DNA from 2 places in the Pseudoalteromonas sp. P1-11 genome. Region 2 is predicted to be linked to the other one. Evidence: predicted binding sites of a transcription regulator. Region 2 holds the regulator's gene; the other holds the start of a gene.
The links. The regulator LexA, encoded in region 2, represses DNA repair genes until DNA is damaged. The targets are predictions, from matches to a motif close to TACTGTATNNNNATACAGTA.

Region 1: the regulator LexA is predicted to act here: its motif matches at 10,577-10,596, upstream of AN390_RS06320 (LexA family transcriptional regulator).

What each region holds. Positions count from the first base shown of each region.
Region 1 is NZ_LJSP01000003.1:129,002-145,126, forward strand. It holds gene AN390_RS06265 (hypothetical protein) at 116-502, shown strand; gene AN390_RS06270 (zinc ribbon domain-containing protein YjdM) at 560-898, opposite strand; gene AN390_RS06275 (RimK family protein) at 1,204-2,598, shown strand; gene AN390_RS06280 (GNAT family N-acetyltransferase/peptidase C39 family protein) at 2,603-3,712, shown strand; gene AN390_RS06285 (MgtC/SapB family protein) at 3,730-4,242, shown strand; gene AN390_RS06290 (EAL domain-containing protein) at 4,287-5,513, opposite strand; gene AN390_RS06295 (GlxA family transcriptional regulator) at 5,589-6,599, opposite strand; gene AN390_RS06300 (beta-ketoacyl synthase) at 6,724-8,631, shown strand; gene AN390_RS06305 (thermonuclease family protein) at 8,934-9,368, shown strand; gene AN390_RS06310 (hypothetical protein) at 9,617-9,994, shown strand; gene AN390_RS06315 (hypothetical protein) at 10,110-10,379, shown strand; gene AN390_RS06320 (LexA family transcriptional regulator) at 10,646-11,011, shown strand; gene AN390_RS06325 (helix-turn-helix domain-containing protein) at 11,084-11,362, shown strand; gene AN390_RS06330 (DNA cytosine methyltransferase) at 11,412-12,662, opposite strand; gene AN390_RS06335 (Eco47II family restriction endonuclease) at 12,760-13,509, opposite strand; gene AN390_RS06340 (FAD-dependent thymidylate synthase) at 13,706-14,569, opposite strand; gene AN390_RS06345 (hypothetical protein) at 14,581-14,763, opposite strand; gene AN390_RS06350 (DUF3310 domain-containing protein) at 14,765-15,175, opposite strand; gene AN390_RS06355 (helix-turn-helix transcriptional regulator) at 15,204-15,806, opposite strand; gene AN390_RS06360 (hypothetical protein) at 15,941-16,125, opposite strand, start outside.
Region 2 is NZ_LJSP01000010.1:25,597-41,721, reverse strand. It holds gene AN390_RS15280 (heme A synthase) at 1-141, opposite strand, end outside; gene AN390_RS15275 (hypothetical protein) at 172-666, opposite strand; gene AN390_RS15270 (SURF1 family protein) at 656-1,396, opposite strand; gene AN390_RS19965 (DUF2909 domain-containing protein) at 1,411-1,722, shown strand; gene AN390_RS15265 (cytochrome c oxidase subunit 3) at 1,622-2,497, opposite strand; gene AN390_RS15260 (cytochrome c oxidase assembly protein) at 2,533-3,063, opposite strand; gene ctaD (cytochrome c oxidase subunit I) at 3,063-4,655, opposite strand; gene coxB (cytochrome c oxidase subunit II) at 4,655-5,791, opposite strand; gene lexA (transcriptional repressor LexA) at 6,264-6,881, opposite strand; gene AN390_RS15240 (PaaI family thioesterase) at 7,059-7,499, shown strand; gene AN390_RS15235 (hypothetical protein) at 7,510-7,890, opposite strand; gene AN390_RS15230 (Rho termination factor N-terminal domain-containing protein) at 8,122-8,373, shown strand; gene AN390_RS15225 (hypothetical protein) at 8,517-9,233, shown strand; gene AN390_RS15220 (VOC family protein) at 9,208-9,558, opposite strand; gene AN390_RS15215 (endonuclease) at 9,684-10,343, shown strand; gene AN390_RS15210 (S41 family peptidase) at 10,452-12,071, shown strand; gene AN390_RS15205 (hypothetical protein) at 12,071-12,439, shown strand; gene hmpA (NO-inducible flavohemoprotein) at 12,491-13,681, opposite strand; gene AN390_RS15195 (NnrS family protein) at 13,702-14,934, opposite strand; gene AN390_RS15190 (hypothetical protein) at 14,934-15,203, opposite strand; gene norR (nitric oxide reductase transcriptional regulator NorR) at 15,364-16,125, shown strand, end outside.

The DNA.
Region 1 (16,125 bases), on a different contig from region 2:
GCTGAACTAGTTTTTCTGATTTTGTAGCTATATTACTTTGATAGTACTTATGTAGAGTGTAATACTCAAAAATGTAAAATGCTCTCTATTAAATTAAGGGACACCGAAGGAAACTATGACAATTCATAAAGGCGATATTGCTATGGATATGATAGAAGACGCTATCGACCTATACAATGATGAACGCTTTATTTCTAGCTTACACTTATCTGCTGCAGCATCTGAATTATTATCTGGTTTGAGTGAAATTTATGGGTTTGAAAGCTCACATCAAAACTTAAAGAAAATGACCTGGGACTTTCATAATTCAAATCCAGGTTTTTTCTCTAAGCCTAGCCTTGCTATTAAAAGGTTTAACTACTCTAAAAATGCTGTAAAGCATATTAATGGTTACAAAGATCAATATGCATACATTTCGCCTAAGATGGATGCTGAAATGTACATCAAACAATGCCAAAAAATGTTAGAAAATTTTGGTATATGCTTATTGAAGCGGATATGAAAACATGTCTTCGCTTATATATATTAGGTTTAATTATTCATTTATAAGGGGGGTAACTCAGCTCACTTTTTTCACAAACTTCGCTGTTACCATCATTTCGCCAATACCATCTACTTTGCAATCTAGCTCGTGATCTTTTTTATCAAGAACACGCCTTACGACCGCTTTGGTGCCAATTTTAATGACTTGTGAGCTGCCTTTTATTTTTAAATCTTTGGCTACGGTTACTTTATCGCCATCAGTAAGTTGGGTGCCATTGGCATCTTTAACTAAAATTGCGTCTTCATTGTTTGTACTGTTTGGGTTCCATTCGTAGGCGCATTCAGGGCATATAAGCAGTTGCTGGTCTTCGTAAACATATTCAGATTTGCACTGTGGGCAGGCAGGATGTGACATTTATAACGCTCATAAAGTAGTAATTTTGCGTATTTTAATCTGCATTAATAGGAAAATATAGTTAATCAATATTTTTTATCTTCACGCTAAAAATATCTCGTTTGTGTGGTTTTTAAAAAGGGCATATAAAGCAGATGTCGCTTAAGCAATTTAAGCGCTAACACTTACAGTAGGTATTTGTTAAAGCACCCATCGTATTAAGTGATACGCGCAATGCCCACTTAGTACGATGGGTGTTTCTATTTATAGTGCTGAGTATTTTATTAGGCATGCTTTTTATATTTTTGACTTAACTAGGAAAAGTCGTGTTTAAAACCTTAATAGTGGTTGATAACAACGAGCAAACACTTGCTCAATCGTTCGACAATGTGATTTCGTTTAATAGTTACTTACGTGATTACCCAAAACATAATGAACCTAAAACCCGCATTATTAATTTATGCGACTCAAGCCAATACTTGAGTAAGGGTTACTATTGCTCTTTGCTTGCAGAGGCCCGCAAACACCAGGTGTTACCCAGTGTTAAAACAATAAACGCGCTTCGAAGCGGTCAAGCTCCTATGTTAAATATTGGCTCGATTGATGGCGAAATTTACTTTGGTAATGCCTTAAACGAGCTACAAAGCAAAGCGGCTAAATCGGTATTTAAGCAATACCCAGCGCCTATTTTATATGTAGATGAACAAGGCTTGTTACAGCAAGGTTCGCTTAGCACTTTAAACGATGAGCAATACAGCAATTTTGTAGCAAAACTAAATACGTTTACTCAAACCCAATGGCGCATTGGTACTGTGCAGCGCCGTTTTAGATGGGATATGGCAATCCTTGTTGATCATAACGAAAAAGTACCACCGAGCGATAAAGATGCCATAGCCCGTTTTATAAAAGCAGCGGCTAAGCATGGTATTAATGCTCAAGCATTAAGCTTTGAAGAAATAGACAACATTGCCCAGTTTGATGCGTTATTTATTCGCCAAACTACAGCGATTGACCACCCAACGTACCGCCTTGCAAGTAAAGCGCAAAGCCTAGGTTTAGTGGTTATTGACGATGCTGAATCTATTTTACGCTGTTGTAATAAAGTGTATTTACACGATGCGTTTAATTATCAAAAAGTGCCCAGTTTAAAAACGGTGGTAGTGGCTGATCAATCAGCGCAAACGCTTGAGCAATTAGAAGAGGCGTTTACCTATCCGCTGGTTTTAAAAATGCCTGAAGGGTCGTTTTCTAAAGGGGTGTTTAAAGTTGCAAACCGCAGTGAGCTTGAAGCTAAACTAACCGAGCTGTTTGAATATAGCGCATTGGTACTTGCACAAGAATACATGTACACAGAATACGATTGGCGAGTAGGCGTATTAAATGGCCGCGCTATTTATGCGTGCCGCTACTTAATGGCGCGTAATCATTGGCAAATTTATAATCACGACGCTAAACGGTTTTTCTCTGGTGGCTTTGAAACGCTACCTACCTTTGAGTTACCAAAAGTTGTGTTAGATGCCGCTTTAAAAGCATGTAAAACTGTTGGCAAAGGCTTATATGGCGTAGATGTTAAAGAACATCAAGGCAAAGCATATGTGCTTGAAGTAAATGATAATCCAAGTATTGATCACAAAGTAGAAGACGGCTATTTAGGCGACGAGCTTTACATGATCATTATGGACGAATTTAAACAACGTTTAGAAGCGCGAGGCCGTGGGTAATAACATGCGTAACCTTGTTATTCGACAGGCACTTAGCAGTGATTTAAACGCATTGATTGACGTTGAAAATACTTGCTTTAATAACGATAAATTGAGCCCGCGTAGCTTAAAGCGCTGGTTAAATGCTAAGCACGGTATTTTGCTCGTTGCCGATAACGGCGAGCAAGTATGCGGCTATGGGCTGGTGTGGTGCCATAAAGGCACGCGTTTGGCGCGTTTATATTCGCTTGCTGTAAAACCCACAATGCAAGGCAAAGGCATTGCCAAAATGTTATTAGCTGCGCTTGAAAAACAAACCAGCGAGCGTGGGCGAATTTACTTACGTTTAGAAGTGGCCGTAAATAACGAAAGTGCTATTGGGCTTTATAAAAGTTTGGGTTACAGAGTGTTTGGTCAATATAGCGATTATTATGACGATCACAGTGATGCGCTGCGAATGCAAAAAAATATTCGCCAAACGCGTGAGCTAAAAGTAGCGCGATTAACGCCATGGTATCAGCAAACTACCGAGTTTACTTGTGGGCCTGCGGCGTTATTAATGGCAATGGGGGCACTTGAGCCAACAACGGAGCTTAGCCAATCACATGAGCTGGCACTTTGGCGCGAAGGCACCACTATTTTTATGACATCGGGCCACGGTGGTTGCCATCCGTTTGGTTTAGCGTTGGCGGCTAATAAACGCGGCTTTAAAAGCGAGGTAATGGTAAATACCACAGAGCCTTTGTTTTTAGATGGCGTACGCAATGAAAACAAAAAAGTGGTGCTTTCAACAGTACACCAACAATTTGTAGAGGGTATAGCGCAGGCAAATATACCGCTTAGCTATAAAGATGTAGAGCTTGAGCATATTGAACAGTGGTTAAGCCAAGGCTTTAGTGTGCTGTTACTAATTAGCACATACCGGTTTGATGGTAAAAAATCACCTCATTGGGTGTGCGTTACCCACCTTGATGAGCACTGCGTGTATGTTCATGACCCGTTTTGCGAACCAGGAAGCGATAAACAACTCGCTATAGATTGCCAGTACGTGCCTATAGCGCGCAGTGATTTTAGTAAAATGTCAGCATTTGGTGGCCAACGGCTAAGAACCGCGGTGGCCATTGCTAATAATTAATAGGTTTTAAGTAAAGAGTGACTTTTTTAGATTTAATTGATGTAGCCCCTTATTCGTGGGCGGCCATTGGTACCGCCGCTTTTTGCGGTGCCATAATTGGCTTAGAACGGCAATTGCGCGGTAAACCTGTGGGTATTCGTACCTCAGCTTTAATAACGCTGGGCACGTATTTGTTTTTATCAACCGCGTTTAACTTACAAGGCGATGTAATTGATCATTCGCGTGTAGTGGGGCAAATAATTACAGGTATTGGCTTTTTAGGTGCAGGTGTCATGCTTGCAAAAGACGGCGCTGTAGTAGGGGTTACCTCAGCTGCAACCATTTGGGTGCTTGCCTCAATTGGCGTAATGATAGCCACCGACAATTTAGGTGCAGCTATTAAACTTTCGGTGCTGGTGGTTGGTATTTTATACGGTGTAGATGTACTGGAGGCAAAATTTAAAAGCTTAAGCAAAGGCGTGCACACTAAAGTAAAAAATTATCAAAAGCGCTACTACCGAAAAGACTTTAACGACACAGAAAGCCACTGATTTAACGCCACTAATTTAGTGGCGTTATTATATGAGTGTATTAGCTAAAGCGTGACTGCTTGGTACTCTATTGCCTCGTTAATAGGCGCAGGGCGACCAATAAAGTAGCCTTGGACGTTATCTACTTTTAGCTGCCTCAATGTGAGAAGCTCTTCTTTATTTTCGATGCCTTCAGCTACAATCGTACAATTAATTGCTTTTGCAAAACCACATAATGCTTTTGCGAGTAAAAACTTTCTTTGGTCGTTATTTATATTTTCAGTCAGGCTTATATCAAGTTTTATAATATCGGCTTCTAACTCCAATATGTGCTGAAAAGACGAAAACCCAGCGCCTACATCGTCAATTGCTAGTTTTACGCCTTTATTTCTCAATGGCTCAAGTGCCGCGCGCATAGCTTGGTAATCTAAAATAGGCGAGTGCTCTGTGACTTCTAATATAATGCGGGTGCAATCAACATTTTGTAATACATTATTAATTGAGCCCGATAATATATGTGCAGGAGATGTATTTATAGTCAAGTAGGCATGTGGGGCAAGTTCATCCATACAATGTAGGGTGTTTTGTATAGCAAGAATTTCCAGTGCTTCACCTAGCCCTAAGTTGTCGGCATCTTTAAACCATACATCGGGGGTTTTGTAAGGTTGAGTAAAAAAGCGTGAAAGCGATTCATAACCCGATAGCCGATTCGTCGCTAGGTTAAAAATGGGCTGAAAATGAATAGTGATGGCATTTGTTTTTATAATATTTTCAATCAGTATTTTTGTCTCATTACTTATGGTGTCTGATTGCGATCTTTGTTCAATGAGCTCGGTAGCAAGCTCTGAAATTAGTTTTAAAAAAGCCAGATCTCTATCATTTAAATCGTCATCAAATGTGGTTTTATAACAGCAAAAGGTACCATACGTTTTGCCTGATGCTAAAACAATCGGTACACCTATGTAAGCGCCTATATTTAATTTTTTGGTGACCGGCATAGCCTTAGTAATAGGGTGTTTATGTGTGTTAGGAATTATTGGTTCAAGGTCGTTGTCTGAAATTTTTTTACAGTAAGTCTCACAAATAGGATCTGAATTACCTACTGATACGCAGTGGTTATCGGTATGATTATCGACCACCTTAAAAACCCGATCTGTTTGTGTAAATTCTGATATAAACGCCACATCCATTTTAAGATGTTTGCGAACAAGCGAAAGTAACCTTAATAACTTTTCGTCCACTGAGCCATTATTTTGTTGTTCAAAAAGGTGCTGTTTTATTTCATCGCTCATACAATAACCTAGCTAGGATTTTAGCTAATAGTGTAATTTATATAAGGAAAAAAGCCACTTAATTGCAGCTTTGTATTAGCCAAATAGTTTTCTTCGTACTACTTTTCTGTACTCGCTTGGCGTTTGGCTAAGCACTTTTTTAAACACGCGGGTTAAATGGCCTTGGTCATTATAGCCGACCTCAAGTGCTACTTCTTGAATCGTTAAATTAGATGAAGCTAATAACTCTTTAGCGCCTTCTACCCGTAATTGTTGCCAATATTCTATAGGGCTTTGATTAGTCGCAAGCTTAAAGCGGCGGGTAAATGTACGGTAACTCAAACTAAATTGGGCGGCTACTTCTTGTAAGTTTAACTCGCTGGCTAAATTAGTTTTAAGCCAAAACTGAATTTGCGCAATGAGTTCATCTGGATGGCGGTCAACCGCGCCTTCAAGGTAGCGCTGATCTTCGTATGGTTTACGTACTTCGTGCGAAAAGTTACGCTCTACATGTTGCGCAGCTGCTTTGCCATAGTATTGGCTAATAATATGAACGATCACATCGGCAAGGGCATTTAAGCTTGCCACCGTATACATGCGCTCAGATTGGGTGATAAAAAAGTCAGGCTTTAAGCGCACTAATGGGTAGTCGTTGCTAAATTGTTTTGCATAATGCCAGTGGGTTGTTGCAGGGTGCCCATCCAGTAAGCCCGCTTCTGCAACTAGGCAATTACCCGTGCCTACACCAATTATATGACTGCCGGTTTCAAAACTTTCTTGTAGCCATTCAACAACTTCTTTATTAGTACGAACAACAGGGCGAGGGTTTCGCCATATACCGGGCACAATAATTAAGTCGTTGTAGGGCGCGTTGTGTGTGGTGCAGTCGGGGACTATGGCAAGCCCAGTACGGTTTTGTATTGGCTCATTATTTTTAGCAATTAAATTTATACTAAGTGGTCTAAAATCCGTGTGGCTTAAATGGCCTTTTGCATAAGCCTCACCGGCTCTTAGCATTTCAATAGGCAGTGTTAAACTGGTAATAAGTAAATGCGGGTACACCGCTATGGCAATATTTAACGCTGGGTTTACTGATTTTTTATGCATGTGAATGCTCCGACCAGTACTTTTTGGCCTTTAATGCTGAATATTTGGCTATTAAAGCACAAAGCGCTGTGATTAATCCAATTAAACTGTTGGCTTCTCCTATAACACGTTTTAAAGGTTAATTATGACAGCATTACCCGTAATAGTAGGCATGGGTGGTATTAACGCCGCTGGCCGTACTTCTTTTCATCAAGGTTACCGCCGTATCGTGTTAGACGCATTAAACGCACAAGCTCGTAGTGAAACATTTTTAGGCCTCGCCACATTAATGAACTTAGTACGCGTTGTTGATGGTCAATTACAAGACACAAACGGTAATAATGTTGAGCAAAGCGACATAGAAGCACGCTTTGGTGAGCAAATTATTGCTGGCACACTTATTCGTAAAATTGAAAAAGAACATTTTGACGCAGATGCCACGCCTTGGCAGCAAAAGATGACGTTAAAGTCCTCTGATGAAAACGCAATTGTGTTTGAAACGCGCGCACGCGATTTACCAACCCCAGTGCCTGCCAGTTGGAAAATACAAGAGCTTGAAGGCAAAAAAGTAAAAGTGACTATAGCGGCAGAGCTAGATGTAAAATTAGATTCTACCCGTGATAACCCAATTAAATCGGCAGGTCAGTTTCCTACCGGGTTTGATCCATCAATAATGTATAACAGCCGTTACCAGCCACGTGGTTTGCAAGCCACTATATTTGCTGCAAACGATGCTATTAAGTCAACTGGTCTTGATTGGCAACGCATAATGAATAGCGTAGAGCCAGATAAAATTGGTACTTATTCAGCCTCGGTTATTGGTCAAATGGACGACAAAGGATTAGGCGGTTTAGTTAAAGCACGCCAGCAGGGCGATCGTGTTAGTACAAAGCAATTAGCACTTGGCTTAAACACGATGTCGACTGATTTTATAAACGCCTACGTTACAGGTAATGTAGGTACTACGTTTTCTACCTCGGGTGCATGTGCCACATTTTTATATAACTTACGCGCTGCAGTAAACGATATTCAAGCAGGGCGCACCCGTGTTGCGGTAGTAGCAAGTGTTGAATGCGCTATCACGCCTGAAGTAGTTGAAGGCTTTGGTAATATGAGCGCCCTTGCTAATGTTGAAGGCCTGCGCCGTTTAGATAATTTAAGCAGTGAACAAGAGCCCGATTACCGTAAAAGCAGCCGTCCATTTGGCGAAAACTGTGGCTTTACATTAGGTGAAGGCGCACAAGTGGCCATTTTAATGGACGATGCGTTAGCACTAGAGCTTGGTGCAGATATTATGGGCTCAGTGCCTGATGTATTTGTAAATGCCGATGGTATTAAAAAATCAATCACCTCACCGGGCCCTGGTAACTACATTACAATGGCCAAATCTGCAGCGCTTGCAACAAGTTTATTAGGTAAAGAGGCGTTACAAAAGCGCAGCTTTATTTTAGCGCACGGTTCTAGCACGCCGCAAAATAGAGTAACAGAGTCACTTATTTATCATAAAGTGGCACAAACGTTTGCCATTGATAGCTGGAAAGTGACGGCGCCAAAAGCTTATGTAGGGCATACAATTGCTCCCGCCAGTGGCGATCAGCTCGCTATTGCGCTGGGTGTATTTAGCCATAATATTATGCCGGGTATTACTACCATAGATAAAGTTGCCGACGATGTTTATGCTGAACACTTAGATATACGTAACAGCCACTACGATTGTGGCGACATGGACATAGCCTTTATAAACTCAAAAGGTTTTGGCGGTAATAACGCCACTGCTACTGTACTAAGCGCTAAAGTAACACTGCAAATGCTTGCTAAGCGTCATGGTGAAAAAGCGATGAGTGATTACGCTGATAAAAATACATCCGTTGTTGCTGTGCAAAATACCTATAAAGCGCAAGCTGACCTTGGAGAGTACGAATTAGTATATCGTTTTGGTGATGGCGCCATTGACGATAACGATATTGTAATTGGCGAAGACGGCATAGAGCTTCCTGGTTTTGATAAAGCAATTTCGTTTAATACAACCAACTCCTATCAAGATATGTTTTAGAAGATCAGTTTTGCATAGGTTAGCATAATTTCATACCCCCCGTTTTTGCTGGGCTGTAGCGTAGACATAAGTTATCAAAGCTTATAATCGGTACAGACCCAGCATGGACCCATACCCAAAAATAGACCCGAAATGGACCCACAGTGGACCCACTTTTTCTATCTTCGAAACTCTAAAAACGCCGAGCTTTTAACATTGAAGCTTAAGTATTCGTAGTCATCACCGAACGACAGAAGTTGCAAGTTTTAAGTTCTTAACTTAAATTGGTACAAAATCATCAGTTAACATCATTAAGAGGCCGCGTGAGATTATTCGCTTTATTACTTTTGTTGTCCTTCACAGCTAACGCTGAAAGTATAAGAAACAAGAATCATGGCACTTTGATAGTCTCAGAAGTAACCTCAATCTATGACGGCGATACCTTTAGAGCTAACATAAGAGGACTTCATTCCTTAATAGGGGAGCGAATCGGCATTCGAGTAGCTGGTGTCGATACGCCAGAGATGCGCGGCAAGTGTAAACAAGAAAAAGATCTAGCTCGCCAAGCAAAGCAAGTAACCGTTGAAGCTTTACGTTCGGCAAAGGTTATTGAGCTTAGGAATACAAAGCGTGGTAAGTATTTTAGGATAGTTGCTGACGTATACGTGGACAACAAAAGCCTGACTGAAATTATAATTAGCTCAGGTTTAGGAGTGACCTATGATGGTGGAACTAAAGCGAAAGATTGGTGTGTTTAAGTTTAGTAGTGAAGGGCAGCCAAGAGCGAAATATAGTCATTCAGGTGAGTCGTCATTAGTTTAGTAATAATAAGAGGAAACTCTCATTTTTTTACATCTTTACATATACAACAGAAAGCGTAACATTCATAGCTGGCAGTAATTTACACTATTTGCTATTAATATACGCCCACAAAAAAGGACGCTTTCGCGCTAAAATAGGGAAAATCATCCTCTGATAAAGTTATTACGTTTACATGGAGTATTAAATGGATATAGTTTCCACCGTCAACAATTCGCTCAAACTTGTTAAGCGTTTAAAAGAAATATCGAAAAACATTTCTGATGCTGAGTTTAGTAATTTATTAGCAGATCTTTCAATTGAGTTAGCTGATGTAAAACTTGAATCAGCATCCCTAAAAGAAGAATTAGCCTCTCTTAAAGATGAGGTTAGAATTTTAAAATCTACAACACCTGCACCAGATGAAAAACCAACTGGTACAAAGTGGGGGTTTTATCAATTTGTGGATGATTCTGGTTTGTATTGTACAGCCTGTTGGGATTCTAAACGCAATAAAAGTATGACTAATCGCGTAAACGCAAGATTCCGTAGTTGTCCAGTTTGTAAAACCGTAATTGGCTCGTAAGCCTAACAATCTGTTAAAAAAGGAAAAAAAGTTGGTTTTGCTCCTTTCGTCGCTTATTCTAACCAACTATTATCAGCCTCTTAGTGAGGCGTTAAATTTCAAACCTGAGGCAAGTATGGAAGATAAAATTAAAACAGTATTTATTGAGGCTACAAGAGACTCAGAAAAAGGGTTGTTTGGAGGAGATAAAGTACAGGATAAAGTTAAAGGCGAGTTGCTTTCAAAACAAATAGAAGTCGCCTGTAATGGTCTTGTGTCTAACGGTTATATGATATCAAATATCATGCCGATTAATTCTGGAGGGAACAATTATAAAAATGGTACTGGGTATGGTTATGGATATGCCTATACATCTGGAGTTGTAATTGTAGCAACCAAAATTTAACAAGCGGCTGCAACGGAAAATTTTACTGTCACCTTTTTTGCAAAAAAAACACCATTAAAATTTGCTCAGTGAGCCGGGCGTACCACTGTCCGCTGTATATGGCGCACTGCCGCTCCTCTGAGGTTAGATTACTACAGAGACCACCCGTTAATCACATTATTAATGTGAGCAAGATCACCTGCTAACCTTTAAAAAATGGCTGTACGTATATACAGTGTTTATCTATAATTATCTAAATGCTCTTATTTAATAATTGAAATAGCTATATGCTCATAGAAAACGCCCAAATTGGGTCTCAACTCACAGACTTAGAAAATACGCTTGATTCTACTTTCATCAAAGACTCTATGTTCATAGGCCGCGCCAGTGGCAGAAGTATGGAGGGTGTAGGGATATATGACGGTGATTTATTAATTATCGATAGGGCGCAAGATGTAAAGCATTATGACGTCATCGTAGCCTGCTACAACGGTCTGTTCATATGCAAAATAGCAGATATGAAGAACAACCAGCTTGTGTCTGCTAGCCCAGATTATAAGCCAGTCAAAATAAAGGCAACTGACGAATATTGTATTGAAGGTGTCGTTACACAGTCGATAAGAATGCATAGGGGGAGTTCTAGGTTGGGGTAGGCATGGTTTTCGTGCCTAGGTTAATAAATTGATCAAGATAAATTTAGTTTAATAAAATATGAAAGGCATAAAATGGATATAAGTAAAACAAAAAGTTCATTCTATAGGAGATTGCTCCTTGCGGGCTATATAGAAAATGGTGTTAATACTATCCCTAAGATAATGCAAGAAATAGATATACCTAGAAGAACTGCTCAAGACACTATTAATGCACTAATAGAATTGGATATTGAGTGCTGCTATGTTGGCTCGACTAAAAATGGCTATTATGAGATTTGTAGTTGGGGTGCTATAGACAGGGAATGGGTTAAAGTTAACCTAGAGCATTTGAAAAATACTCTAGGTTACTAAATTTGTAGGCAGAAAAACTCATTTATTGTAAGTAGTTTTAATAGCTTGCTCAGGCCTCTAAGTCATTTAGAAGCCTGATTAGCGATCTACCTATAGCTGCGGCCATATTTACAGGTACAGCGTTGCCTATTTGCTTATAAACGGCTGATAGAGGGCCTATAAACTCCCAACTATCTGGAAATGTCTGTATACGTGCGTACTCCCTAGATTGTAATGGCCTTGTCTCTGTAGGGTGACACCTTTCAGTTTGTTTCTGTGCAGGTGCTGTAGTCAAGGTAAGGCTAGGTTCAGACATGGAGAGCCTTCGAGCCATCCCCGTTTTTCCCCCACCTAAAAAGTAGCTAGCTTTCATGTATTCTCTCTGAAGGTTATCAGGCAGATCACGCCAATAACCTCCCTGTGGTACATGTTCCATTATTTCTTTTTTACGGGTAGGATAGAGTTGCCCTTGTGAGAGTGGCACATCAGTATCGTATAGCTCACCCTTATAAAAAGCATCTTTTAGAGAAAGTATTTTATTGTACGGTGAAGGCCATTTAAAGGAAGCGCCTTTGTCCGCTAAATCTTTTCTTATTCCTACTAATATTAATCGTTCACGCTTTTGAGGAACTTTATAAAATATTGCTTTTAATACCTTTGGCTCGACGAGTATATAGCCTAACTCGTCGATAACTCCTTTTATAACTTCTAATGTACGCCCATTGTCGTGCTTTAGTAGGGCTTTCACATTTTCAGCCATAAAAACTTTAGGTTTAACTTCTTTTATAGCACGAGCCATTTCAAAAAATAATGTACCTCTAGTGTCCTCTAAGCCAAGGCTTTTACCTGCATATGAAAACGCCTGACAAGGGAATCCACCCGTAACTATGTCAACATCTTTGTTAAGGTCTGTAAAATCAATAGTTGAAATATCACCTTGGACTACATTCCATTCAGGCCTGTTGTGTTTTAGAGTATCACAAGCATGTTTATCGAGCTCATTTAGCAGCACACTGTTAAACCCAGCTTCCTCCATACCTAAAGCTAAACCGCCACCGCCAGCAAAAAGCTCTAGAAGATTATAAGTTCTTTTGGGCTTAATTTTAATTTCGTCCTCCCATGAAGAAGCTAATAAACTTTTTACTTCTAGGTGGTGAGAAACTTGCTCTAACGGGATTAAGTTCGTATTCGGATTTGGAGTCAACTCTCCTTTTTTAATCCTTGACTCAACAGAGCTTTTCGATAGAGAAAGTACGTCCGCTAATAGCTCTGGACTGAACCCATGGGTGAGATTTTCTGAATTTAGCATTTTTCCTGCCATTATAAAAACTACTGCATAAGTAATAAATTACTTACCTTTTACCTTGAAACAAGCTTCGGAATTTAAAAAGAATTTAACTTACACCTGCTTTAATTGTTTATTTTACAATATTTAGATCTTCAAAACCTTGGTATTTTGCGAAAGAGAGTAAATAAATACTTTTCAGTGTGTCAGGAGAGAGTTCTTTTAATTCTTCGAAAACTGTATTTTCTGCACTTCTGACATCACCCTCATTTATAACATCATCAATAACTTTGGGGATCTGCTCACACAAGTTTTTAAATGAGTCTTTTTCTCCCGTTACTATTTCATAAAATTTATCTATAGAAATCCGTCTAATATTTTTGTTAGAAACTGGCTCACTGTCTAAGCTAATGCTCCATTTAATATCTTGGCTATTTTTTGCAATTATTTCCACCAAGTAGCACGTAGCTTCGTCATCACGCAGGATTTTATTCTGCATCTTTATATATGTTTTTTGCGCTGATGCAGAATTCATCGTGTTGTGCTTGTTTTTCATTTCTACATAAATTTTCAGAGTTTCATTTATGGCGTCAAATCCCTGAGTTGGCACATCCCATCCATCAAAATACTTAAAAATATTTTGATGGAAGTACCCTATATGGTTCGTGTTTGATTTATCAATTTGTCTTAACGATTCAGATTCAATAATTTCTTCAATTGTTTTTCTGTATATCTTAGAGTCAAAGGTAAGTTTTATTGGGTCAACTAGATTTTTATTAAATTCTTTTAAATTTATAGTAAACCTATACTTTTCAATAGTTTCTTTGACATGCTCAAATAAATCGTTGTCTGTGATAAATGATAAACCATATTTATTACTCATTTTTATTCCTTCAGGGAGTAGATAATTTTTTTTTACGTTAAGTAGAGCATATTAGCATTTAAAAGATAGTAACAGACATAAAAAATTGCTTGAGGGTATTACTTAGTTATTGTACTTCAGTAAATATTAATAGCCTCCAAATCTACGAATAGTTTAAGAGGCCATTTTAATGTGTATATGGAGGGATAGCGCCTAATTAATTTACAGTATGGCCCTTGATGAGCTGCCTATGCTGAATCCAACCACGGAAGTTACCTGACCAACGGCCACCGTCTACGTCAAAGTGTGTAACACCAATACGTTTAGCTTTGGCCTTCGTTAGCTTATGGTAAGTAGGAATAGGTGTAGCTTGGTGCTCAAAAGGGGAGGCATGAACACGGTCGCCTGACGTTAATGCCTCAAAGATGCGCAATGCCTTCTCGAACGACAAATCAAGCGTCCGGTAGCTAACCTGCGCGCAGCACGAGACAGAAAGAATTAGTAGCTCTTGTAGCTCGTAGCACTCACGCATTTCGTCAGTAATGTAGGGTAAGTGCCACTCCTTATAGCTTAGTTCATTAGGAACACTGTTATTTAAGGCCGCGCCTATTTGACGTGCAAGTTCACGTATCTCTGGCTGTGCGTCTTTGTGGTCGCGTAACCATAAGAAATTCGCCCACTCCGTCGATGTAACCACTACCTTCATTGTCTGGAAGGTTTCTAATATACGATTCGAGACTTGCTTGTGTAGCTTTACCTTTTCCATCCCCCAATGAAACATGCATGCCGCTTTCGATGCACCTTTCCACAAAGCGCGCGCTAAGGAGGACGGGAGGGTCTTTAAAGTCGTCTGGGCTTGCATACCACTCTGGTTCGCGCCCCAGTGTATAGGCAACTCTGGTGTAGTCCATACTTGTTGTCTCACTTTCTTTGTTGGTATAGCGCGCGAGCTTGCACTGTTACGTGAAAAGACACGATGAGTCATAAGCTCCGCGTGAATGAATCTAGGGTACTCTAGTTCTGCTGTTGTAATACGTACGCCATTGGCGATTGAATCTGCAATAATTTTTACTGTTATCATATTTATTAGTGTTACTGCTTAAGCCAGTCGTTAAAATTTTCTACATGTATGAGTAAACGCCCGTCCTGAGCTCTGCGCCAGTGCTTTTCCTCAAATAATTGTCCACGCTTAATTTTGCTACGTAGGGCGGCAACGGTGTAACCCGTTGCCTTAGCCATAGCGTTAAGCGTTACCCACTCAACGTTAAAAGCCATATTAACCCCCGTTAAGCAGTAAGTGTTCTGCGGCGATAGGGAACAGCTCAAGCTGCCTAGCACGCGCGATTAACATTTCGTAGTCACCCATAGAGGCAGATATAAGGGCAACTAAAAGCTCGAATTGTTCTCTTTCAAATTCTTCGGCCATTGCTGATAACATGCGAATCATGCAGTGACCAACGTCCTCAGATACAAAGTTGGGTCTGTATATAAGGGCGTTCTTAATGTAGTAATTTCTCTTTCCGCGTTCCAAGTCGGTTGTGTCTTTCAGGCCGTAGCGCCAAATATATTTAAACGCATTACCTGTCGCAAAATCCATATGCCTAATAAAGTGAATAGCCTCCACCGAACGGGTATTGTAGTGGGGCGATTTTTCTATTATGTCGTGTTGTTGTGCTGAGTCAGGCATTTAAATTCCTTTAGTACACACTCGTACTCTATCTAAATTTTCTCCCCCTAGCTTGCGGATTATATACAGACACGACTCTAAAAACGTCGTCTTTAGGGTCAACTAAATAGCGTCTTCCACCTTGCCAGAGTTGTTCCAAGATCTCCCAGCCTTCTTCGGTTTCTGATAGCTCACCAAACACAATTGGTTGTCCCTTCTTACGAAGGTAAACCACTCTGTCGCCATCCCGTACGTTACCCTTTGGGTTAACGAGCAGCATTGACCCTTTTCTTAGGCCGAAGTCGTCGTAATCCACTTCTATGAAATACGACTCGTCGCATTCGAGTATGGTTTGTACAAGCACTGACGGGTTCGTTGGTTTGCGACCCGACAGTGTTGCTAATACTCGTAACGGCTTCTCGGGAACAGTGTCCGAGGAAGCACCGAAGTCAGATAGTTCTAGCCCTGTAAAAGCAGTGAACTTAGTCAAAAAGTCAGTGTTAAGCGGAATCGTCCCTCTCAGATATTGACTGAAAGCCGACTGGTTCATGCCCATAGCCTTTGCTGCTCTGGCCTGACTTAGCGCCGTAGCATCTTTATGGGATGACCATGCAAGCTGTACTTTCTTTAGTACATCATTACTGTATTCCATCTTAAAAATCCCCGTTGTGGTTGTGTTGCTTATACATAATTTAACAGTAGCACTGTTACATGTCAACGCATATGTTAACGTTTGCTAAGACATGAACACCACATTCGGAGTGGCCTCCAGCCGATCTAGCCTCCTTATAGTCGATGGTCTGAAAGCCCTCCCTCTAATGTAGTTTCCTCAATAAACGCTGCTATAGCTGTGTAGTTTAATTTTTCTGCACGATTGGCAAATTCTTCGGCGGTTATGCCGTTAACCCATTCGCTAGGGTCAGTTAGGACAACACCACAAACTTGTCGTTGATGTTTTATGGCTTCGCAGC
Region 2 (16,125 bases):
TACAGTTAAAAAGCCATAGCAACCGGGCCAATCAGGGCAACCAAGACCTGCGTCACTTAAACGTGTATAAGCACCTAGCCCTACTACTAACAGCGCAAGTAACCCCGTTGCAAGTACCCAGTTTTTATAATTTTTATACATAGGAATCTCCCATTAACAATGCGCTATTAATTAGCTTGAACGAGAATAATTAAGCAGTTTTTTTAAATCTTTTAATAAACCTTTTTGCACTAAACGGTTTTCTTGTGGCTGCTCTTTAAACGGATACTCAAGCACCACTAACCCCATATGATCGATTAAATATAGGCTAGCGGGCTGCAAATTTTGTTGCGCGTTAAAGGTTTTCCAAGGAATGTTTTTAACTTTAGGCGCTCCCATTACAGCCATATCAACCTTGCCCTGATTTTTTCCTAAGGCGATATATAAGTTATCAAGCGCATTGAGCTGCTCATTGCACGAAGCATTACATTTATTGGAGTAATTAAGCGCAATTGTCCATTGCTTAGGGTTGTGTTGCTGCCAGTTTTCAAGCTTTACTTCGCGCTGTAAAAACTCGCCATTATTGGTAATGGCGCTCGGCAACCAGTCTAGTTTTAGCGCACCGTATGCAAGTACTAGCGGTACAGCGCAACATACAACAAACAAAACTAAGGGGTTATTTTTCATTGTTAGTCCTCTTTTTACTGGCAAAAATGGCCACCACTACACAGGCTAAGGCTATTAAAAACCATTGCACTGCATACGCTTGGTGCTTTTGCGGACTCATCACCACCGCTTTATAATGCGGTATAGCTAGCGCATCTCCTGCACCTTGACGATAAGCCATAAAATTAAATAACGATTGATTACTCTGCTCACTTAGCTTTTGTAAATCTATTGATTGAATTCGTTTTTGAAGGTCTTGTTTTGTCGAATTGGTTTGTAAGTTAAAGCTCGTTAAATTTCGCTCTTTTATCTGCGCTTTAAACGTAATATTACGTTTAGGAAGTTGGATGTTCGGTAGTTCGCTGCGTGAAATAGGCGCTTTTACCCACCCTAAATTAACGAGTAAAGCGTCACTTGCTTGGCTTGGCTTAAATAACACCAATAAATCGTAACCGACTTGCCCTTGGTAAACTTGGTTATCTAAAAGCCAGTATTGCTGATTTATTATTTTTCCGACAAGCTCAACCACTACACCTGTTTTATTCCACTTTGAAGGCATTGCCTGTAATTGCTGCCAGCTCATTACGCCTTGGGTTTGCATGTTAGCTATAGCTGTTAACTGTTGCTGCTTTTGCTCAGCCCTTGCTAATTGCCAATACCCTAAACGTACACATACCAGCACCACAGCTACCACAACGCAAAGTGCGATAAATGAGCTAAGCTTTTGTTTACGCCTTAAAATTAACTGCATAAAGGGTCAACCCAGTGATTATTAAAATTATTATTGTGCTGCTGTTACTATTTATACTTTTCAACTTGTTTAGAGCGTTATTTATTATGGTGACCGATAAATCTGGCGGTCGGCCTATGTCGCATTTTTTAGGCCGTCGCGTGCTGTTTTCTGTGGTGGTTTTGGTGATGGTGATAGCCGCTGTAAAACTTGGTTTTATAAAGGCTAATCACTCACCATTAGCCGTTACAACACATACACAAAAACAAATAAACACAGCCACACCACATCAACAAAATGCCAGTACCAAGCCGCTGCTTGAAACGCAAAATGTTTATCTTTCGTAAAGTGGCCTTTTAAAATACGCACAAATACAACAAACAAAATAATGGCGCCAAGGGTCACATGCATGCCATGAAAACCTGTCAGCAAAAAGAATGTATTCCCGTAAATGCCTGCATCTAGTGTTAAGTTTAAGTCGTTGTAGGCATAAATATATTCTTCTACCTGCAATGCTAAAAAGCACACACCCAATAAAATGGTTGCCCCTAGCATCACTTTTAGCGGTTTACGTTTATTGTTTTCAATGGCTACGTGAGCAAAATGCAAAGTAACCGAAGACGCTAATAAAATAAGCGTATTAATAAGGGGTAAGCCTTGCCACCCCATAGCTTGCGTGGTTTCACCTGCTGGTGTGGTTAGTAGTGGCCATACGGCCTCAAAGGTAGGCCAAAGCACCTCGTTGGTCATCGCATTATTCCCAGCGCCGCCAAGCCAAGGCACCGACAGTATGCGGGCGTAAAATAATGCGCCAAAAAAGGCCATAAAAAACATAACTTCAGAGAATATAAACCAGCTCATTCCTTGTCGAAATGAGCGGTCCATTTGCGCTGAATATAAGCCCTGATCAGACTCGCTAATTACATTTTTAAACCAGCTAAAAATCATATACAGCAGCACTGCAATGCCTGCATATAGCAAGTACACACCGCTGCCCCCTTCACTTTCTAAGTTCATGACTGTTAAAGCCGCACCCACTGCAATAAAAAATAACGCCACCGCGCCCACTATGGGCCAAGGACTTTGCTCGGGTACGTAGTAGTTTTCATAATTTTGATTCATGTTACTTGCTCCTAGTTTTACACTAGACATGCAGGCTAGTTATTACTTGCTACTAGCTGCTCACTAATATCAAATACGGTGTACGATAGAGTTAGCTCTTCTACATCGCTCGGCAGTGCGGTATCAACATAAAAAAGCAGCTTAAACTCAAGCTCCTCACCCGCTTTTAGCGGTTGTTGATCAAAGCAAAAGCACGCTATTTTATGTAAGTACTTGGCTGCCTTTCCGGGCGATACAGAAGGCACCGCTTGCATTACTTTATCAATATCACTGGTGTTTTTTGCGCTAAACATTACCTCACGCATGGCACCTGGTTTCACATCAACACTGTATTCTTTAGATTTAACAATAAACGGCGCACCACTTTGCGCATGGGTTGTAAAGCTCACACCTATTTCTCGATTTTGTGCAACCTGTGTACTTTGTTTAGCTTGCTCAAGCGATGGCTTGCCATTAAGCCCAGTTATGTCGCAGAACACGTCATATAAGGGCACTAAGGCAAATGCAAAAGCAAACATACCTATACAAATAAGAATTAGGCGCTTTAATAGCGGTGCATGTGTCATTATTTAATTTCCGGCGGCGTAGAAAAAGTATGATACGGCGCAGGAGAGTCCACTTCCCATTCTAAACCTTCAGCACCATCCCATACTTTTGCAGGGACTTTATCGCCCCCTCGGGCACATTTAATTACCACCGCCACAAAGAGTAACTGCGATAAACCAAAGGCAAACCCACCTATGCTTATGATTGCGTTAAAATCAGCAAACTGCAGGGCATAATCGGGAATACGGCGCGGCATGCCTGCCAGTCCTACAAAATGCATAGGGAAAAACAATACATTTACGCTTACCAGCGACAACCAAAAGTGCCACTTAGCCAAGGCAATGTTGTACATATTGCCCGTCCACTTAGGCAGCCAATAATAAGCCCCCGCCATAATCGAAAATATTGCCCCCGTAACTAACACGTAATGAAAGTGCGCCACCACAAAGTAAGTATCGTGATACTGAAAATCAGCAGGGGTTATAGCCAACATCAGCCCCGAAAAGCCCCCTAAGGTAAACAGCACAATAAAGGCAATACTAAATAGCATGGGCACTTCAAAACTTATTGACCCTCGCCACATAGTGGCCACCCAGTTAAATACTTTTACCCCTGTAGGTACCGATATCAGCATGGTCGCGTACATAAAAAATAACTCGCCAGCAACCGGCATACCGGTCGTAAACATATGATGCGCCCACACAATAAAGCTCAGTAATGCAATAGAGGAGGTTGCGTAAACCATTGAGGCATAACCAAATAGTTTTTTACGTGAGAATGTAGGCACTATGGTCGAAATAATACCAAAGGCGGGTAAAATCATGATGTACACTTCGGGATGGCCAAAAAACCAAAATATGTGCTGAAACATCACCGGATCGCCGCCACCTGCCGCATCAAAAAAGCTGGTTCCAAAGTATTTATCGGTGAGCACCATAGTGACCGCTCCGGCCAATACGGGCATAACAGCAATTAATAAAAATGCGGTTATTAGCCATGTCCAAACAAATAATGGTAGTTTCATCCATGTCATGCCTGGGGCCCGTAAATTAACAATGGTCACAATTACGTTTATTGCGCCCATAATTGAGCTAATCCCCATAATATGCACTGCAAACACAAACATTGCGGTGTTGTCGTTACTGTACGTTGTTGAAAGCGGCGCATAGAACGTCCAGCCAAATGCGGGGCCGCCTCCAGGCATTAATAGCGATGCCAATAAAATTAAAAAAGCGAAGGGTAAAATCCAAAAGCTCCAGTTGTTCATTCTGGGCAGTGCCATATCTGGCGCGCCAATCATGAGCGGTACCATCCAGTTAGCAAGCCCTGTAAAGGCTGGCATTACAGCACCAAACACCATAATTAAACCGTGTACTGTGGTCATTTGGTTAAAAAAGTGTGGGTCTACCAATTGTAATCCTGGCTGAAATAACTCAGCCCGAATAACCATGGCCATTGCACCGCCAATTAAAAACATAGTCAGCGAAAAAATTAAGTACATGCTGCCAATATCTTTATGGTTTGTTGTGTATAACCAACGTTTAAAACCTTTGGCTGGGTGATGGCCGTGGTGAGCGTCATTGGCGTTAGGTTGTTCTACTATGCTACTCATTAGTTCGCCTCCGCATCAAGTGCTGCCTGAATTTCACTAGGTTGGATGACATCACCCGTTTCATTACCCCACGCATTACGTTTATAGGTAATTACCGCTGCAAGTTGTTTAATTGAGAGCTGCTTTGCAAATGCCTGCATTGCAGTTCCTGGGCGGCCATGAATCACTACATCAATGTGATCTTTTATATCACCCAAAACAATGGGGCTGCCTTTTAGCGCAGGAAATACTCCCGGTAACCCCATACCAGTAGGTTGATGACACGCAGCGCAACTTGCCATATACACTTGCTCACCTAGTGTCATTAGCTCTTCTTTAGGAATTGTTGTCTCAAGCAATGCGGCATCAGCAAGTGCGGCTTTTTGCTTAGCTTGCTTAGCATCTGCAAGCCATGCGTTAAAGTCCTCTTGCGATTTAGCTTCAACCACCACGGGCATAAAACCATGATCTTTACCGCACAGTTCTGCACACTGTCCTCGGTAAATACCTTCTTCGTTAATGTTGGTCCACGTTTCGTTGATAAACCCCGGATTGGCATCTTTTTTAACGGCAAAATCGGGTACCCACCAAGAGTGAATAACATCATCAGAGGTCATTAAAAAACGCACCTTTTGATTAATTGGCAGTACTAAAGGTTTATCAACCTCAAGTAAGTAATTAGGGTTTTTATTAGCAAGGTTGGCTATTTCGTCTTGAGGGGTAGATAAAATAGAGTAAAACTCTACGTCTTCTCCCATGTATTCATAATGCCACTTCCACTGTGACCCTGTAATTTTAATGGTTAAGTCGGCCTTACTGGCATCTTCCATCGCAATGAGGGTTTTAGTGGCAGGGATTGCCATGGCAATTAAAATAACAAACGGAATGGCAGTCCAAAGAATTTCTACTTTGGTACTTTCATGAAATTGGGCAGGAACTGCCCCTTTAGATTTACGGTGATGAATCAGTGCCCAAAACATTATTGCGAACACTATCACCCCAATCACACAACATATTAAAAATATGGTCATGTGTAGCTGATATACATTATTACTTATATCGGTTACGCCCTTGCGCATATTGTATTGGCTATTAGCCAGCACTTGCTGCGGGAACATAATCAACACAAGCCACAAGGTAGAGGTCAGTTTACCCATGTGACGGCTCCTTTGATGCTATTGCGAATGCAAAGCGAAGAGGCATACGGCTTAAACGCCAATTCGTTATTTTTATTTTTTAACCAATCTTATTTTTGATCGGTATCGCTAGGACAACAAAAGGTTTGTGTATATTGTGTGTTCTCATAACTAAAAAGCTGTGAGTTATTGTTAGTCCAGCACATTAATGATTAGCTAAAAAACGTACAACAAGCAAGTTTTAGTATAAAAAACAATCAAGTGATATTTTAAATTTGACTAAATGACGGCGTATTAAATTGTTATTTAACAGCCAAGATACGAGCAAAATTAAGGGATGTAACACGCTTAGGAAGATAAAAGTATGAGTGAAAAAAAGTTTACAGCCTAAATAATTTTAGGGCGCTTTGAGATGGTGGAAGGTTTGTTTCTAAAACAAAAATGCACACTAAAAAGTGCGCATTTATAGATATTACTTAAAAATAGTTAAAAATTACATCCAGTCGGCATTTCTTATTACGCCAACGGCTAACCCTTCAATATTAAAAGATTCGTTTTCAAGGTCTACTTCAATTGGCGTAAACTCTTCGTTTTCGGCGTGTAATAATACTTTTCGGCCTGCTTTTTCTAGGCGTTTTACGGTTACGTCTTCATCTACTCGTGCAACCACAACTTGGCCGTTTTCTGCTGTTTGAGTACGGTGTACGGCAAGCAAGTCACCATCCATAATACCTATATCTTTCATACTCATGCCGTTAACACGCAGTAAAAAGTCGGCGGCTGGTTTAAACATGAGTGGGTCTATTTTACAGTGACTCTCAACATGTTCTTGCGCCAAAATAGGCGAACCCGCTGCAACTCTACCTATTAATGGTAGACCTAGTTGCTCAGGCTCCTCTTCTTCAACCAATTGAATACCACGGCTTGCGCCTGGTTTCATTTTAATAACACCTTTTTTGGCAAGCGCTTTTAAGTGCTCTTCTGCGGCATTGGCACTTTTAAAACCGAGTGTTTGCGCAATTTCGGCACGTGTAGGAGGCATACCAGTGTCTTTAATAAAAACTTTTATTAGTTCGAGTATTTGAGCTTGGCGTTTAGTTAATGGTCGCATACAACTGGTTTTCCATACAGTACATTTAACTGTGAGTATATACAGTTAAATAAAAATCGCAAATTTAAATTGTGCTTTAAAATAGCCAAATACACCGCACTTGGATAAATTTTAGGTAATTACAGACGTTCAGTATTTAAAATGCTATAAATTTGCTTTCAATATAAAGGAGTAATTATGAGTATTTGGCATCAACCCATCACATTAGAGCTTTGCAAACAGTTAGATGAGGGAATAAACGGCCAAGGCACGCTAATGAAAACCATGGGCATAGAAATAACCGAAATAGGAGATGATTACCTAGTGGCTACCATGCCTGCTATTCCTGAGCATCATAATCCTATTGGTATGGTACATGGTGGCGCAAATGTGGTACTTGCCGAAACCGTAGCAAGCTACGCCGCTAACTTTGTCGTGGACTTTACAAAATTTTATTGTGTTGGACAGGAAATTAGCGCCAGCCACTTAAAGGCCTCTCGAAATGGCACTTTAACCGCCGTTACTCGTGCATTTCATATTGGTAAGCGCAGTTCTGTATGGGAAATAAAAATAACCAATAGCCGCGGCGAGCTTTGCTGCGTATCAAAAATGACCGCAGCGGTTGTCGAGCGCAAATAATTAACTATGGCTACTTTTCGATAGGGTAAATCGTTATTTCCATACCAGCGCCAATGGCAGATATACGTAGCAGTGTATCTGCATGTAGAGCTTGGTTAAAACACTTAGGTGACGTGCCCGACTCAAAGCCTATATCAAACGTTCTGCGCGAACAGCTTAGCCACTGCTTAAGCGCATTACGTGAACACGACTCTATTAATTCACATAAGTGGTTGATTGCTTTGTCTGGCGTGGTTATATCACCTGAGGCTTCAATACGCGCCAATTGACGATATTCGTCTTTGTCATAATGCAAAACCATCGCGTTTTTCTTTAAGTCTGCCACCAGGGCGCTAATATCTTGTTTAGACTCAAGCTCTAGATCTACATTTAAAAATTGAATTTCCGACATTGTCTGCTTTTTACCCTCTTATAGTTTCATCGCAAACTTTAACGCAGTTTTACTTTTATACCAAATCAACTAAGCGCTAAACATGGCTTTATTCATAGAAAATACCTGTTTAAACGCCATTGGCACCTAATTTGCCTTATAAAACGGGTTAGGCTAGTTACGCTTAATTTTACCGTTTATGTATGAAAGTTATACACACACTGTGTAATTAAACGCTTCAGGAGGACAATTATGGTAGATCATGGCCCGCAAATTAAAAACGACGATCAGTACGATGCACTTCGAGATGAAGGCATGAGCAAACAAAAAGCCGCGCGCATTGCTAATAGCAATACTCATAAAACCGCAGTTAAAGGCGGCAAAGCCTCAAAGTATGAGCAGCGCACTAAAAAGCAGCTGTACAATAAAGCTAAAGAGCTCGGCATTAGCGGCCGCTCTAAAATGAGTAAACAAGGGCTAATAAATGCCTTACGTGAGCATTAAACACAGCCTCACTGATTTTTTATCGCTCCTTTTTATTATTTTTATAAAGTTAGAGTAAGCTTATGAATAACTGCGACAAAATGCCGCAGTAAAAGCATGGGCTGCTGTAATACACTAACGCTAAAAATAATAAGAAGCACAAAATGAGAAAACAACTATTTAAGCGCGCTCGAAAACTACATAAGTGGCTAGGCTATTTACTTGCCTTACAAATTTTAGCTTGGCTGTTAGGCGGCTTAGTAATGAGCGCGATACCACTTGAATACGTACACGGTAAGCACCTTGCTAAGCGCACACTTACAAACCCATTTACTCAAGCAGACTACCCCACATCACTCGATAATATTACTGCGCAAGTGCCTAACCCCACGCAAATAGTGTTTGAGCACTTTTTAACGATCCCGCTTATTACTGTTATTAATACTGACGAGCAGCAGAGCTTTAATGGTTTAACGGGGCGCCCTTTTCAGCCACCCACTAAAATACAAATTACCGCTAATGCACAAGCGCATTTACTCATCGACGCTAAGCCAATTAATACAACGCTTTTAAAACAAGGCACTCGAGAGGTGGGATACAAAACAAATGTGTGGCAAGTACAATTTAACGACACCTTTAATACCACGCTGTATTTGAATGCAATTAACGGCAAAGTTATCACCGTTCGCAGCACACTATGGCGCATATTCGACTTTTTTTGGATGCTACACATAATGGATTACGATGAGCGAGAAGATTTTAACAACCCGCTTCTCATCAGTTTTGCAGCCACCAGCGTACTATTTTGTTTATGCGGTATTATTTTATTAATACAAAACGTTAGGCTAAAAAAACTTACACGTGTTGGTCAATCAAAATAGGGTTGCCGTCTGGGTCGGTAATAATAAAACTTTTATCACCCACAGGTTCAACTTGGATATGAGCGTTTTGAAAATATTCGCTAAGCGCATCAACATCCTTAAACTCTGTAACGGTTTGTGCGTTTTGATCCCAGCCAGGATTGAAGGTCAGCATGTTTTTATCAAACATACCCGAGAACAAGCCAATTAAATACTCACCGTTTTTCATCACTAGCCAGTTTTGCTCTATCTCACCTGCAAACTCGCTAAAGCCCAACTTTTCGTAAAACGCTTTTGAGGCTCTAATATCTTTAACCGTTAAACTTATTGAAAAAGCACCTAGCATAGCCATCTCCTCGCTATTTTTATATCAGTATAGAGTGTACTAAGCATTGCGGATTAAAATTTGTTCAGGCTTTATCTTTTAGCAGCAAAACTTTAGACTAGCGCCTCCTGTAGTTCACGTATGTGATGGATATGCTTAAATTTATTTTGGCCTTTGTGGCTTGTTGTATTTGTTTTTCTGCATCGAGTGAAGAATTTACCCGCTTTTCAACGGCTAAAAGGCACTTAATTAAAACCCTACCCGAAAACGCCAAAAGCCTTTACTGCGGCTGCGACATTAAAAAACAAGGTAAAAAGCTAATCCCCGACCCTAGCAACTGTGGTTATATTCCGCGTAATACGTTAACTTCCTCTGGCAAGGTTAATGTACGTGCACTGCGTATAGAGTGGGAGCATATAGTGCCGGCGTGGGAATTTGGTCACCAGTTACAATGCTGGCAAAACGGTGGTCGTAAAAACTGTCGCAAGGTCAGTGCTAAATTTAGAAAAATGGAAGCCGATATAAACAATTTAGCCCCTGCTATTGGCGAAATTAACGCAGATCGCTCTAACTATCGCTTTGGTATGCTTAGCGAAAACGCTACCCAATATGGCCGCGGCCAAGTAAAGGTTAACTTTAAACAACGCGTTGTAGAGCCTCCTTTTTATGCCCGTAAGCGCATTGCCAACACCTACGCCTATATGCAAAAAACATACGGCTTAAAAATATCAGACAAACAACAAAAACTATTTGATGCCTGGCAAAAACAAGCATTTGCAGATAAAAGCAGCGCAAGTAAGCTGTAGCACACCTAAGTGTATACACTCATTTACATAATTTAGGGGCGAATACGTTGAATAAATGAGCGGGTGTTGTAGTATTTTAAACAACTTATTTACAAAAAGTAGTTTTGTATGTTTAAAAATAATAAAGCAACACTCGCTATTATTGCTGCACTTTCAAGCCTAACGCTTGTGGGCTGTGGCGGTGGTAGCAGCATGAATGAAACGCCCGACCCAGGCGTCACCCCCCCTGCTAGTTCAGCCCCAACTTGGACGGCAGGTGTATTTGAGCCATCGGAGGAGTTAAAAAACTTTTGCGAAAACCCACGCACAGGTAACGATCCGTTTAATAATAATGAGCCTTACCCAGACCAAGCCGGTTCGGCCCTTTACGAAAAGCTTTGGCTTCGCTCCTGGAGCGACGAAACCTACCTTTGGTATGATGAAATAGCCGATAACGACCCTGAAAACTTTGCTACAGTGGCCAATTATTTTGCCCAACTAAAAACCGAAGAACTAACCGACTCTGGTGATAAAAAAGATAATTTTCATTTTTCAGAGCCTTCTGAGGACTACTTTCAAGAAGCGCAATCAGGTGTAACCTCAGGCTATGGTATAAATTGGGCATTTATTGGCGACCCAGCTGATAGAATTTTACGTGTTGCCTACCTAGAAGACGACTCACCAGCAAGCCAAATTGGTTTTCAACGTGGCGATACTGTACTTGAAGTTGATGGCGTAAGCATTAATACCAGCACACAAGCAGGCGTAGATACCTTAAACGAAGGCTTATTTAGCCCCACTAATGGCGACTCGCACACCATCGTTGTGCGCAGTAACGATGGCGCTGAAAAAACCTTTAACGTAACTGCCGGCAACATAGAGCAAACGCCGGTTCAAAACGTAAAAACCATTACCACTGCAAATGGCACTAGCGTAGGGTACATGCAGTTTAATAGCCATATAGGTATTGCCCAAGAAGGCTTAATTGCTGCAGTTAATAAATTTAAAACCGATAACGTAGAAGAGCTTGTTATCGACTTTAGATATAACGGAGGCGGTTTATTAGCGCTTTCTTCGCAGCTGGCTTACATGGTGGCGGGCAGCGCCAACATTCAAAACCGTATTTATTACCAAACTCAGCAGAACGATAAACAACCGGTAGAGTCGCCTTTTCCGTTTATAGATGAAGAAATTGATTACTCAACTTTTTTTAGCACTGGCGAAAGCCTCCCCGATTTAAACCTATCTAAGGTGTATGTGCTTAGTACATCGGGTACGTGTTCAGCCTCAGAAGCCTTTATTAATGGCTTAAAAGGCATTGACGCCGAGGTAGTGCTCATTGGCGACACAACCTGCGGTAAACCATACGGTTTTACCCCAACACATAACTGTGGCACCACCTATTACACCATTCAATTTAGCGGTATTAACAGTAAAGGGTTTGGTGAATATGCAGCAGGCTTTACGCCAACGCCTACACCACAGTTTGATGCTGATGTAAAAGGCTGTGTAGTCAGTGACGACTTTGATAATCAACTAGGCGATCCAAACGAAGGGATACTCTCTACTGCGCTTTATCATATTGATAATAACGGCACGTGCCCTGTTAGCACCGCCTCTGCAAGTATTAAAACGCAAGTACAAAGCGCTGCTGGCGATAGCAAGCAGCTATTACCTTTAAACGCACCTAATAACGTTAACCGTGGCAATATGGATTTAACCTGGCCTACGTTAAATAAGGATAAGTAATGGCTAAACTACTGGCAATATTAACCTTATTATTTATTGGAGGCTGTAACAGTATGAGTAATGCCACTGCTAAGCCTGCACTACTAACCGAGGTAAACCCAGGCGTTATAGCCACGCTCCAGCAAGCGATTATAAAAGCAAAGGGCGGCACACTAGTTACACTGGCCGACACCGTTTTTACTAAACGCAGCGAGCTATTATTAAGCCATGGAAATAGTAAAGACTCAAATGGTATGCCCATAATGGGCGCGCATAATATCAAGCCAGAAAAGTTTGTTTTACAAATAATCGACAAGCAGTGCGTGCTTTATTATCCTAAAAAAGATATATCTATTGAGCTTAAAAACGTAAATTGTAAAGCACGATAAAATACTATTAAAAAGGCACACAGCATTTATGCTGTGTGCCTTTATCATTTTTCACTTGGTGTATAAGTCTTGATGCGGACCAAACACTTCGTAATGAATATGCTCGTTTTTAACACCTAGTGCCAGTAACTGGCTTTTCACAAACGCCATAAACCCAGCGGGGCCACATAAGTAAAAATCGCCATTTTTAAGAGGTAACTGTGTTTTTATGGCAGTTAAGTCCATTAACCCTGTAAAATCAGCCCCTTCACTACTTTGATTAAACCACGTAATAGTTTGCAAGCTGTTATAAGCCGTACTTAATTCATTTAAATAGTGTGCAAACGAGTGCTGCTGCGCATTTTCGCACGCATGTAAATACATAATATTTTGCTTAGGGTTATCGCTTAATAGCGTTTCGAGCATCGCAAGCATTGGGGTTTGCCCTACACCTGCTGAAATAAGTACCGCTGGGTTTTTACTATTTCGTAAAAAGAAATCACCTGCAGGCGGGTATAGTTCAACTATGTCACCTTGAGCTAGTGAGTGTAAATAATTAGACACCATGCCAGGCTTTGGCTGTAGCTCTTTTTTAACGCTAATACGGTAGTTTTTACCATTGGCTTTTTGTGAAATAGAATACTGGCGAATTTCTTCATATTCAGCGCCCGCTGGTTTAACTTTAATCCCTAAATACTGGCCAGGTTTATGGGTAATCACCGCTTTGCCATCTATAGGCGTAAGTGTAAAGCTTGTTACGAGTGCTGATTCAACCTGTTTATTGGTTATTTCAAATTGGCGCGTGCCCGCCCAACCACCGTGTTTATTTTTACTGTGCTCATATAAAGCCGCTTCTTCGGTAATACAAATATCAGCAAGCAGTGCGTAAGCTTCACGCCAAGCGTATTCTACATCTGGTGTAAACTGCTCTGGTATTAGCTCTTTTAAGGTGCCAATTAAGTGAGCACCAACAATGGGGTAGTGCTCTGGTAAAATATTTAAACTGGTGTGCTTATGGTTAATGCGCGCTAATGCCTCTTTTAACACCGCTAAGTTATCAATATTTTGGGCGTATGCCGCTAAGGCGTTAAACAAAGCAAATTGCTGACGCCCGGTGTTTTGGTTGCTCATATTAAAAATATTTTTAAGCTCTGGGTTATGGCTAAATAGTCGCTTATAAAAATGAGCGGTCACAACCGTGCCGGCCTGTGCTAATAACGGAACAGTGCTTTTAACAATCTCAATGGTTTTATCAGATAACATAATGTAGTCCTGTAGGTAAACTAACCACGGCGCCCATCAACACGACGGCGCGTTAATATAGGTGTGCAGTAAATTAAAAATAACAAAAAAGCCACTAACCACAGCAAAGCACTGATCTGCCAAGCAAAGTGTGGCCCAATAATTAAGGGGAGTATGGAGCGAGTAATAGCTGCCACCAGCACAAGCGCAAAAGCAACAGATATATATTTAGGTGTATTAAGCGTACGCCCTGTATGGCCTAGCGATACACGGGTCATCATGGCTAAAATCATCATCCCTATTGTGCCAATAGTGATAAGGTGGAGCGCATCTTTGAAGGGTATTACGCTTGTGTAAAAGCTCAGTGAAATCATCATTAAGCCAACACCTAAAGCAAAATAAGAAAAATGCAAAGACCATAATAAAGGCACTTTTAGCACGTTTGTATGCCACCAAAGTTTTGCGCGAATTAAGTGAAGCACAGCCACTATTGCAACAATGAATGCAGGGCTAATTGAGCTTAAAAATAATTTACTAATAAAAAATAAAGTAATTGCCAATATTGATAAATACAGCAGTGCTTTATCAATTTTAGGAGTGCGTACTTGCTCGCTAAGCGCTAAGCCTTTAGCAGTAAAAAAAGGAATAACCCGCCCTGCTACAATGCCGACCAGTAAACTGACAACCAGTACCGCAGTGTCAACCACAGCTAATGCAAGCTGCATGTTGTTATTTAAAACAAGGAGTAAATAAAGAGTATTAAGGGCGCACAACACGCTTAAAATAACTAAAAACGGGTAATTATTTTTACTGCGTGCTGTTAATAGCATATTAGCCAGTGCCGTAATTGCCCCAAGCCACCATGCTAGCTGTAGCAAAGTAACAAGCCATAAATTAGCATTAGCAAAATCAGGCAGCTTTATAAAAAATGCTAAACGAGCACTTATCCATACAAAAGTAAGTAGCATAAGTGCTTTGCCACTTATACTTTCAACGCCCGTCCAATTTTGTGCCGCCGTAAGTAAAAAACCGACTGCTACCACTCCTGCAAAGCCAAATAGCATTTCGTGCGCGTGCCAAAGTGTGGCTGGCATGGTTAAGTGCCAACTAGCATAGCCCGTTAAAATAAGTAACCAATACCCTATCGATAAAAATGCCAGCAAACCGCCTGCTAAAAAGTAGGGTCTAAATGCAAGCATCCATAACGGCCATTGTGTTACGTGATGAATAGCTATGTGCGCTGGCATTGGCTCTGTTAAATTTAGTGGGCGCATTAGCGTACTTCCTGCCCTAAACCATGTTGCGCAACACAACGCAGCACATAACTAACTTTTAAAATAGCTGCCACTACAATCGTACTAATATGCGCTGATATTTGTACCTGCATCGAAAAGTGCTCTGCGTACGGGTAACTAATTAAAATGCTCACAACCATACAAATAGCGCTAAGCCCTAATACTGTATTAGCAGTAAATAATAGCGATTTAAAAAATGCGCCTAACTCAACCTGGTTGTTTACATTATTTAGTGTAAGTGTGTTCATAACTACCTCAGCAACCATTAACGTTACTTAGCTATTACACATAGTGTGCCAATAAAATAAAACACTAATATTCAGTAAGTTAAATATAAACACTTTACAAATTGAGTCTTTATGACACACTCTAATTTAAATCATAAAAACACAAATAGGTCATTTTGACATGAACCCACAATTCAACCTTACCCAAGTGGCTTTAGAGCTTGCCCAGAGCACTCTGCACGAGCACAGCTTTGATCAATTATTGGCAACGGTTGAACGTGTAATACCTAGCGATGCCAGTGCGTTACTTATCGTGCAGGGCGAGCGACTTAAGCCCTTAGCCATCAAAGGTCTGATGCCCGACAGCCTTGGCAGGCGCTTTAAAATAGCAGAGCACCCTCGATTAGCGGCCATTTGTAGTGCAAACCACGCATTACAGTTTGCACACGACTGCCCCCTGCCCGACCCATACGACGGCCTGCTGCTGGCCAAAACGGGCGATATTCCTGTGCATGCCTGCTTAGGTTTACCCCTTTACGATAAAAGCACTTTGCTAGGCGTGCTTACATTCGATAGCTTAAACGCAAATGCCTTTTGCAGTATTAGCGCAGATACGCTCAGCACATTACAAACGCTGTGTAGTGCACATTTTAAAACGGCTCTGGAGCTTGCCCACTACAAACACCATGCACAGCATTCAAACGCCCTTGTGCAAGAGTTAACGCGTGATGCGCTTACTCGCGATGGCGGCGAAATTATTGGCCAAAGCCCTGTAATGCAAACGCTTAAAAATGAAATAAAACTCGTAGCGGCCTCTAATTTTAGTGTATTGGTGTTAGGAGAAACGGGCGTAGGAAAAGAGCTAGTAGCGCGTAATATTCACTTAAATTCTGTCCGAAAAGATCAACCGCTGATTCACTTAAATTGTGCTTCACTCCCCGAA